3 regions of the Streptomyces sp. SM18 genome follow, and region 1 is predicted to be linked to each of the others. Evidence: riboswitches for the same ligand, from Rfam matches in the RefSeq annotation. Region 1 holds a riboswitch; each other region holds the start of a gene.
What was found. A riboswitch is a leader RNA that binds a small molecule or an ion and turns the genes downstream of it on or off. The one in region 1 is predicted to bind cobalamin.
Positions count from the first base shown of each region.

Region 2: it holds a riboswitch for cobalamin, as region 1 does, so the genes downstream of both, B9S64_RS08635 (prenyltransferase/squalene oxidase repeat-containing protein) here and B9S64_RS32840 (hypothetical protein) in region 1, are expected to answer to the same signal.
Region 3: it holds a riboswitch for cobalamin, as region 1 does, so the genes downstream of both, B9S64_RS25925 (terpene cyclase/mutase family protein) here and B9S64_RS32840 (hypothetical protein) in region 1, are expected to answer to the same signal.

Region 1 is NZ_CP029342.1:7,426,350-7,428,550, reverse strand. Features, by position in the region: gene B9S64_RS32845 (3-hydroxybutyryl-CoA dehydrogenase) at 1-500, shown strand, start outside; cobalamin riboswitch at 700-887, shown strand; gene B9S64_RS32840 (hypothetical protein) at 1,295-1,666, shown strand; cobalamin riboswitch at 1,732-1,962, shown strand; gene nrdI (class Ib ribonucleoside-diphosphate reductase assembly flavoprotein NrdI) at 2,129-2,201, shown strand, end outside.
Region 2 is NZ_CP029342.1:1,942,751-1,944,951, forward strand. Features, by position in the region: gene B9S64_RS08630 (hypothetical protein) at 1-399, opposite strand, end outside; cobalamin riboswitch at 596-718, shown strand; gene B9S64_RS08635 (prenyltransferase/squalene oxidase repeat-containing protein) at 827-2,074, shown strand; gene B9S64_RS08640 (SCO2322 family protein) at 2,071-2,201, shown strand, end outside.
Region 3 is NZ_CP029342.1:5,783,020-5,785,220, forward strand. Features, by position in the region: gene B9S64_RS25920 (hypothetical protein) at 1-409, opposite strand, end outside; cobalamin riboswitch at 527-602, opposite strand; cobalamin riboswitch at 697-831, shown strand; gene B9S64_RS25925 (terpene cyclase/mutase family protein) at 951-2,201, shown strand, end outside.

The DNA of each region.
Region 1 (2,201 bases):
TGCCCGTCATGCGGCTCGGCATGGCGACCGCCCGCGCCGACCGGGTGATCGGCCTGCACTTCTTCAACCCGGTGCCGGTGCTGCCGCTGGTCGAGGTGGTGCCCTCGCTGCACACCTCGGCCGGGACCACGGCCCTGGTCGAGGACTTCGTCGTCCGCACGCTCGGCAAGAAGGCCGTCCGTTCCCAGGACCGTGCGGGCTTCGTGGTCAATGCCCTGCTCGTCCCCTACCTCCTTTCCGCCGTCCGCATGGCGGAATCCGGTTTCGCCACCGCGGAGGACATCGACACGGGCATGAAGCTCGGCTGCGCCCACCCCATGGGCCCGCTCGAACTCGCCGACCTGATCGGCCTGGACACCGTCGCCTCCATCGCGGAGTCCCTCTACGACGAGTTCCGTGAATCCCTCTACGCGCCGCCGCCGCTGCTCCAGCGCATGGTGGAGGCAGGACTGCTGGGCCGGAAGACCGGCAGGGGGTTCCACACCTACTACCAGGGCTGAGGGCCTGGTACGACGCGGGCCGGTGGGCCCGCACCGCCGTGGGGGTGAGGGTCCCCGCGGCAGCACGGCGGAGGGGCGGGGAGCGCGCGGGCGGCGCTTCCCGCCCCTCCGCGTTCCGGTGCCGGCGCGCCCGCCTCTGCCGCGGATGCCGGGCGGCTCTCCTCCCTTCGCGGCACCACCCCGTAGGCTGGCCGCAGCAGTTGGTCCGCCCTGTCCGCCAGACAGACGCGTCGTAAGAGGGAACCCGGTGGGAATCCGGGACTGCCCCGCAGCGGTGAGTGGGAACGACCGCCGTCATACGCACTGGGTCCGCACGGACCTGGGAAGCGACGGCCAGTAGGTGTCTGCCCCGGCAGACGTGCCCACGAGTCCGAAGACCTGCCACCTGCCCGCGTGCGGGTCCTTCCGTGCGCGGACATCTCGGTGACCTCGTGGGCGGGTCGGCGTACACACCAGACGGAACGACCGTGCCCGTGCCGCGCGGCGTCGTGGCCGTCCGGTTCGTCACCCCTTCGCGCCCGTGTCCCGTCGCCGGGATTCCGAGGAGTCGCTCGCGAAGGAGATGTCCGTGACAGCACGGCCCACGGCAGCACGTACCGCACCTACGGCGTGTTGCGAAAGTAGCGGCGCCCGCCCGGACCTTCGCCCGCGACGGCCGGCCCGCCGCGGCCGCCCCGCACCGTACGGCATGAGCTGCCCGGCTCCGTACCGAACCGTCCAGGGGCCGGGACGCCACAGACGTCCCCGCCCGTCCCACAGCACCGTCGTGAACGAGGCGGGAAGGGGACCCACCGGTGCGTGGTAAACCGCGAAAGGTCGTCGTGGACGGCGAGCCCATGGTCGCCGTGTCCGAGAAGGAATACGAGAATCTGCTGGCCATGCGCAGACAGCTCGGCAGTCAGACCGCCAGGTTGCGGATGCTGCGCGACACGCTGATCGACGTGGGCGCGTTCCTGGATTCCGTGGCCGAGGCGCTCGGCGGCGGAACTCCGCCAGGGGCTCAGGAGGAGCCCTCGGCCTCCGGCCCTCCGCCGTCCCGCCCGGCCCTGGTCACGGAGATGCACCGACGCGCGCACCAGGTGCGCTCCGTCATCGGGGCACGACGCACGCCGCGCACGTCACGCACGTCGCAGGACCCCTCCGCCTCCGGCCGAAGCAATGCTTAGGTATACCTAACTATCGCCTGCGACACAACATCTGGGGTGTTCACCACGCGCCAGCTTCTAGATGTAGTGTTGTTGGTGCTGGTGGTTCGCCGGGTACGTCTGTGCCCGGCGTCGCAAGAGGGAACCCGGTGAAAGACCGGGACTGCCCCGCAGCGGTGAGTGGGAACGACCGCCGTCACACGCACTGGGCCTGGAAACCGGGCCCGGGAAGCGACGGCCAGTAGGAGTCGCGTACGGCGTTGTCCGGCGCGACGGGCCCGCGAGTCCGAAGACCTGCCACCGGTGCGCACGCCGGACCGCGGTGTGCGCGCTCCGAGGCCCCGAGGGAGGGCCAGGTGGCAGACGCGCGGCGCCGGGTGAGGCTTGTCCGTTCACCATCCGGCCCCCAGCCGTACGCGCCGCCCGCTCCTCCCCTCCCGGTCCTCGGACGGACACGGGAACGAGTGAGAGGAGACGGCGCCGATGAGCGGTCTCGTGTATTTCTCCAGCGTCTCGGAGAACACCAGGCGCTTCGTGGAGAAGCTGGGCCTGCCCG
Region 2 (2,201 bases), 5.5 Mb from region 1:
GGGTCCCAGCAGCGCCCAGGAGCGGGCGTAGAGCTTCCAGCCCCGCTTGGCGAAGGTGCGGAAGACCGCCTCCCCCTCGGCGTGGCTGGAGACGATCTCCCAGTCGTGCGAGCGCAGCCGCTCCTCCGTGCCCTCGAAACCGGCGGCTGCCACGTCCTCGGGCACCTGCCCGGACCAGGGCACGACGCACGCCCGCCAGCCGCCCTCCGGCAGACCGTCCAGGGACGTGTCACCCTCCGGGAGCCCGGCCGCCGTGGTGTAGGCGGATATCTCCCCGGCCACCGTCTCCCCGGTGAACGGGGCGGGCGGCACCCGCGAGGGTTTCGCCGCGCCCGCCTCCTGCCCGAGGAGCCCGCAGCCGGAGGCCACGCTCATGAACCCACTCACGGCGACGGTCACGGCCGCCGTTCTTCCTCTGCGCACAGGTGCTTCCCGCCCGGTCTCGACCCGCTCCACGGGCACCGCCCGTGTGATTTCCGCCGGAGTGTCGCATGTGCCCTGACCTGCTGTGAAGCCCCCACCCATGGTTCGCCGCCACGGACCGCCGGGTACGGCGGCAGGGGGCCGGCCCGCGCTCACACCGCCCCCGGTAGAGTGAGCGGGTCGTCCTCATGCCCGTACGGGGGGAAGCCGGTGCGAATCCGGCACTGACCCGCAGCCGTGTCCTCCCCCCGCCGGGTGGCCAGTCGGAATGCCCCGCACGTCAGCGTGACCGGCTCGTGCCACCGGAACCCCGGTGGGCGGCACCGTCGAGGTACACGGGGCCGGAGCCCGGCGCCATCCGTGCGCCCGTGCCCGGCCCTCGCAGGAGAGGCCCACCCAAGCCATGACCGTACGCCGCCGCGCGGCAGCGCTCGCGATCACCGCCGTGCTCGGTGCGGCCACCGCCCCCACCGCGGTCGCCGCCCCGTCCCCCTCCCCGTCCACCGACCTGCCCGCAGGCCTGTACGGCACCAAGGACCCGACCTACGACGGCGTGTGGCGCCAGTCGATGGCCTTCCTGGCCCAGCGGATCGAGCTGGTCACCCCCGCCACCGAGTCGGTGAACTGGCTCGTGGGCCAACAGTGCGACAGCGGCGCCTTCGCCGCCTACCGGGACGCCTCCCGCCCCTGCGACGCCGAGACGCTGGCCGACACCAACGCCACCGGGGCCGCGATCCAGGCGCTGATGGAGCTGGGCACCAACCGCCCGGCCGTGGACAACGGGGTCAGCTGGCTGAAGTCCGTCCAGAACGAGGACGGCGGCTGGGGCTACAACCCCGGCAGCCCCAGCGACGCCAACTCCACCGCCGTGGTGATCGGTGCCCTGGCCAGGGCCGGGGTGCCGCTGGCCGACCTCACCACCGCCGACGGCAAGACGCCGTACACGGCGCTCCAGTCGTTCGCCCTGCCGTGCGGCGGCGAGGACGGCGGGGCGTTCGCCTACCAGCCGGACAAGGACGGCACGCTCACCGCCAACGCGGACGCCACCGCCGCCGCGGTGCTCGGCGCGATGGGCAAGGGCATGGCGACGGGCAACTCCAACGCCGTCAAGGACCCCGTCTGCCACAAGGGCACCGGCCTCACCCCCGAGCAGTCCGCGCAGAACGGCGCCTTCTACCTGGCCGGAGCGCTCGCCGGGTCGGGCCACCTGGACACCCCGCCGATGCCCGGCGCCGAGGACTCCGACCCACAGCCCGACTTCGGCAACACCGCCGACGCGGTCGTCGCGCTGGCCGCGTCCGGCCACAAGGACAAGGCGGCGAAGGCGGTCGCCTACCTGGAGAAGAACGCCCAGGGCTGGGCGAAGGAGGGCGGCCCGGCCGCCACCGCCCAACTGGTGCTCGCCGCCCACGCGACCGGCACCGACGCCCGTGACTTCGGCGGCGTGGACCTCGTACGGCAGCTCAACGCGACGGGCCCCGCGCCCGCCGCCACCGCCGTGCCGTCCCCGACCGCGACCGACTCCACGCCGAAGAACACCAGCAGCGGCGACGGCGGACTCGGCGTCTGGTGGCTCGTCGGCATCGGACTCGCCTTCGGGGCGGGCATCGGCTTCCTGCTGAGCGGACGCCGGAAGAACCAGCAGCTGTGAGGCACCCGCGCGGCACGGCCGTGCTGCTCCTCCTGGTCGCCGCGGCCCTGACCGTGCTCGGCGCCGGGAACGCGCAGGCGGCCGGATACCGCTACTGGTCCTTCTGGGAGGGCGACACCGGCACCAC
Region 3 (2,201 bases), 1.6 Mb from region 1:
TGCGGGAGGCGGAGACACGGGCCGGGTCGATACCGGCGGCGTAGGCGTTGAGGGCCGCCCGCTCGTAGTCGGTGACCACCGGGGTCGCGGACGGCCAGTTCGCCGTGGACAGCAGCGCGCGGTAGACGGTTCTCGCGTTCTTCGTGGTGTCCCCTCCCGGGGTGACGTCCACGGCGGCCGTGCCCGCCGCCGCGAAGGCGCTGAACGCCCACTCGTTGGAGAGCCCCGGGCCGGCGTACGAACCGTCGGCGGCCTGGAGGGATGTGAGGTATGCGACACCGTTGGTCTTCGAGGTGGCGATCTGCGCGGGCGTCGCGGTGGCGGCCGCGGGCACGACGGTCAGACAGAAGGCGCCGAGGGCCGTGGCGGCGACGAACACCGGACGGCGGGAGGACGAAAGACGGGGCATGGCCTGCTCCTTGGATGAGGAGGCGCCGACCGGACCCGTGTCCTCGGGAGTGCGGGAGCAGCGGGCTGGGCCGCCGCCCGAACGCGTGGACCGGCTTCCTGTGGTGCGTCGCCGCACGGGCATTCGGGCTCGGCACGACGTCCCGTCGTGCCATACCGCTGCGCGTCAGCCCTGGTCTCCCACCAGGTTCCCCCGTGTGGCAGCCCAGGACGCTACCCGAGGGGTACGAGTCCCGCCAGAAGGCCCGCGGACCGCCCGCGCCCGCCGGGGAGGGCACCTTGACGGCGTCCATGGACGCGTGCTCAAATCCGCCTGATACGCACTGAGTTCCAGGGGAAGCCGGTCGAAACCCGGCGCTGACCCGCAACCGTAGGCCCGGCACCGCCGGGCGAGCCGGAACACCTGGGACGAGATCTTCAGCGAGAAACGCCGTCGCGGACTACGGCGTGGTCGACCAGCCCTGCCGTGCGGCACACGCCGCCGCGGTCACGGCCCTTCGCCACGTTCGTGTGCCCGCGGACATCAGGACGAGGGGGCCGCGGTGGGGACCGGAAGACGAAGAGGCGCACGGCGCCGGGCCACGGGCCTGCCGGCGCTGCTGTCGGCGGTGGGCCTCGTGGTCGCCGCCTGCACGACGTTCGTCACCGCCGCCCCGGCGGCCGCCGACCCCCTCGACGCCTGCACCGAGACGAAGGGCGCCGTGGTCGCCGTGGACTTCGGCCCCTTCGGCGGGACGGTCCGGCGCGGCTGCGACACCACACCGACGACGGGCTACGAACTCCTCCACGAGGCGGGGTTCACCACCACCGGCACCCAGCACGACGGGCCCGCCTTCATCTGCCGCATCGGCTACGGCTCGGAGGTCCAGCAGCCCACCGAGGACAAGGAGGCCTGCGTCCTCACCCCGCAGGCCACCGCCTACTGGTCGTACTGGATCGCCTCACCCGGCCAGGACACGTGGCGCTACAGCCCGTACGGCGCCATGGCCCGCACGCTCCGGGACGGCGACGTGGACGCCTGGGTGTACGGCGGCACCGACATCGGCGGCACCACGGGCCAACCCGCCTTCACCCCCGACGACGTGCGGATCGGCGGCGGTGGTACGACACCGGGCCCCGGCACCACCCCCACGGCCCCGGCCGGGCGGATCGACGTACCGGCCGCGGCGGCATGGGTCAGAAGCGGACTGACGGACGGTGAACGCGTCGTCGACGAGGGCGCCGACACCCCCAACCTGCCGCTGACCACGGAGGCCGCGTACGCCCTGGCCGCGGCGGACGGCGCGAGCGCCACCCTGGACCAGGTCACGTCCTTCCTCGCCGCCCGCACCGACGCCTACGCCTACCCGGCCGGCACGGACCAGGCCCCCGACGCGACCGCCGCAGCCCGCCTGGCCCTGCTCGCGGACATCACGGAAGCCGACCCGAGGGACTTCGGGGGACACGACCTGGTCGGCGACCTGGCCGCCCACGTCTGCGCCTCCGGGCCCGGTTCCGGCGGCGGCCCCACGCCCGGCTGCACCGCCGAGGGCGACTTCCGCAACGCGACGTACGCCGACGGCCAGGCGCTGGCCGTGCTGGCGCTGCTGCGGGCCGGTGTGAAGCCCCCGGCCGCCGCCGTGGACCGGCTGACCCAGGTGCAGTGCGACGACGGCGGTGTCACCAGCATCCTCATCCGCCCCGGCGAGTACTGCGACGGCGACCCCGCCACCACCGGCCTGGTGACCCTGGCCCTGCACCGGGCGGGCGGTCACGACGCGGCCGTCGCCAAGGCCCGGACCTATCTCGGCACG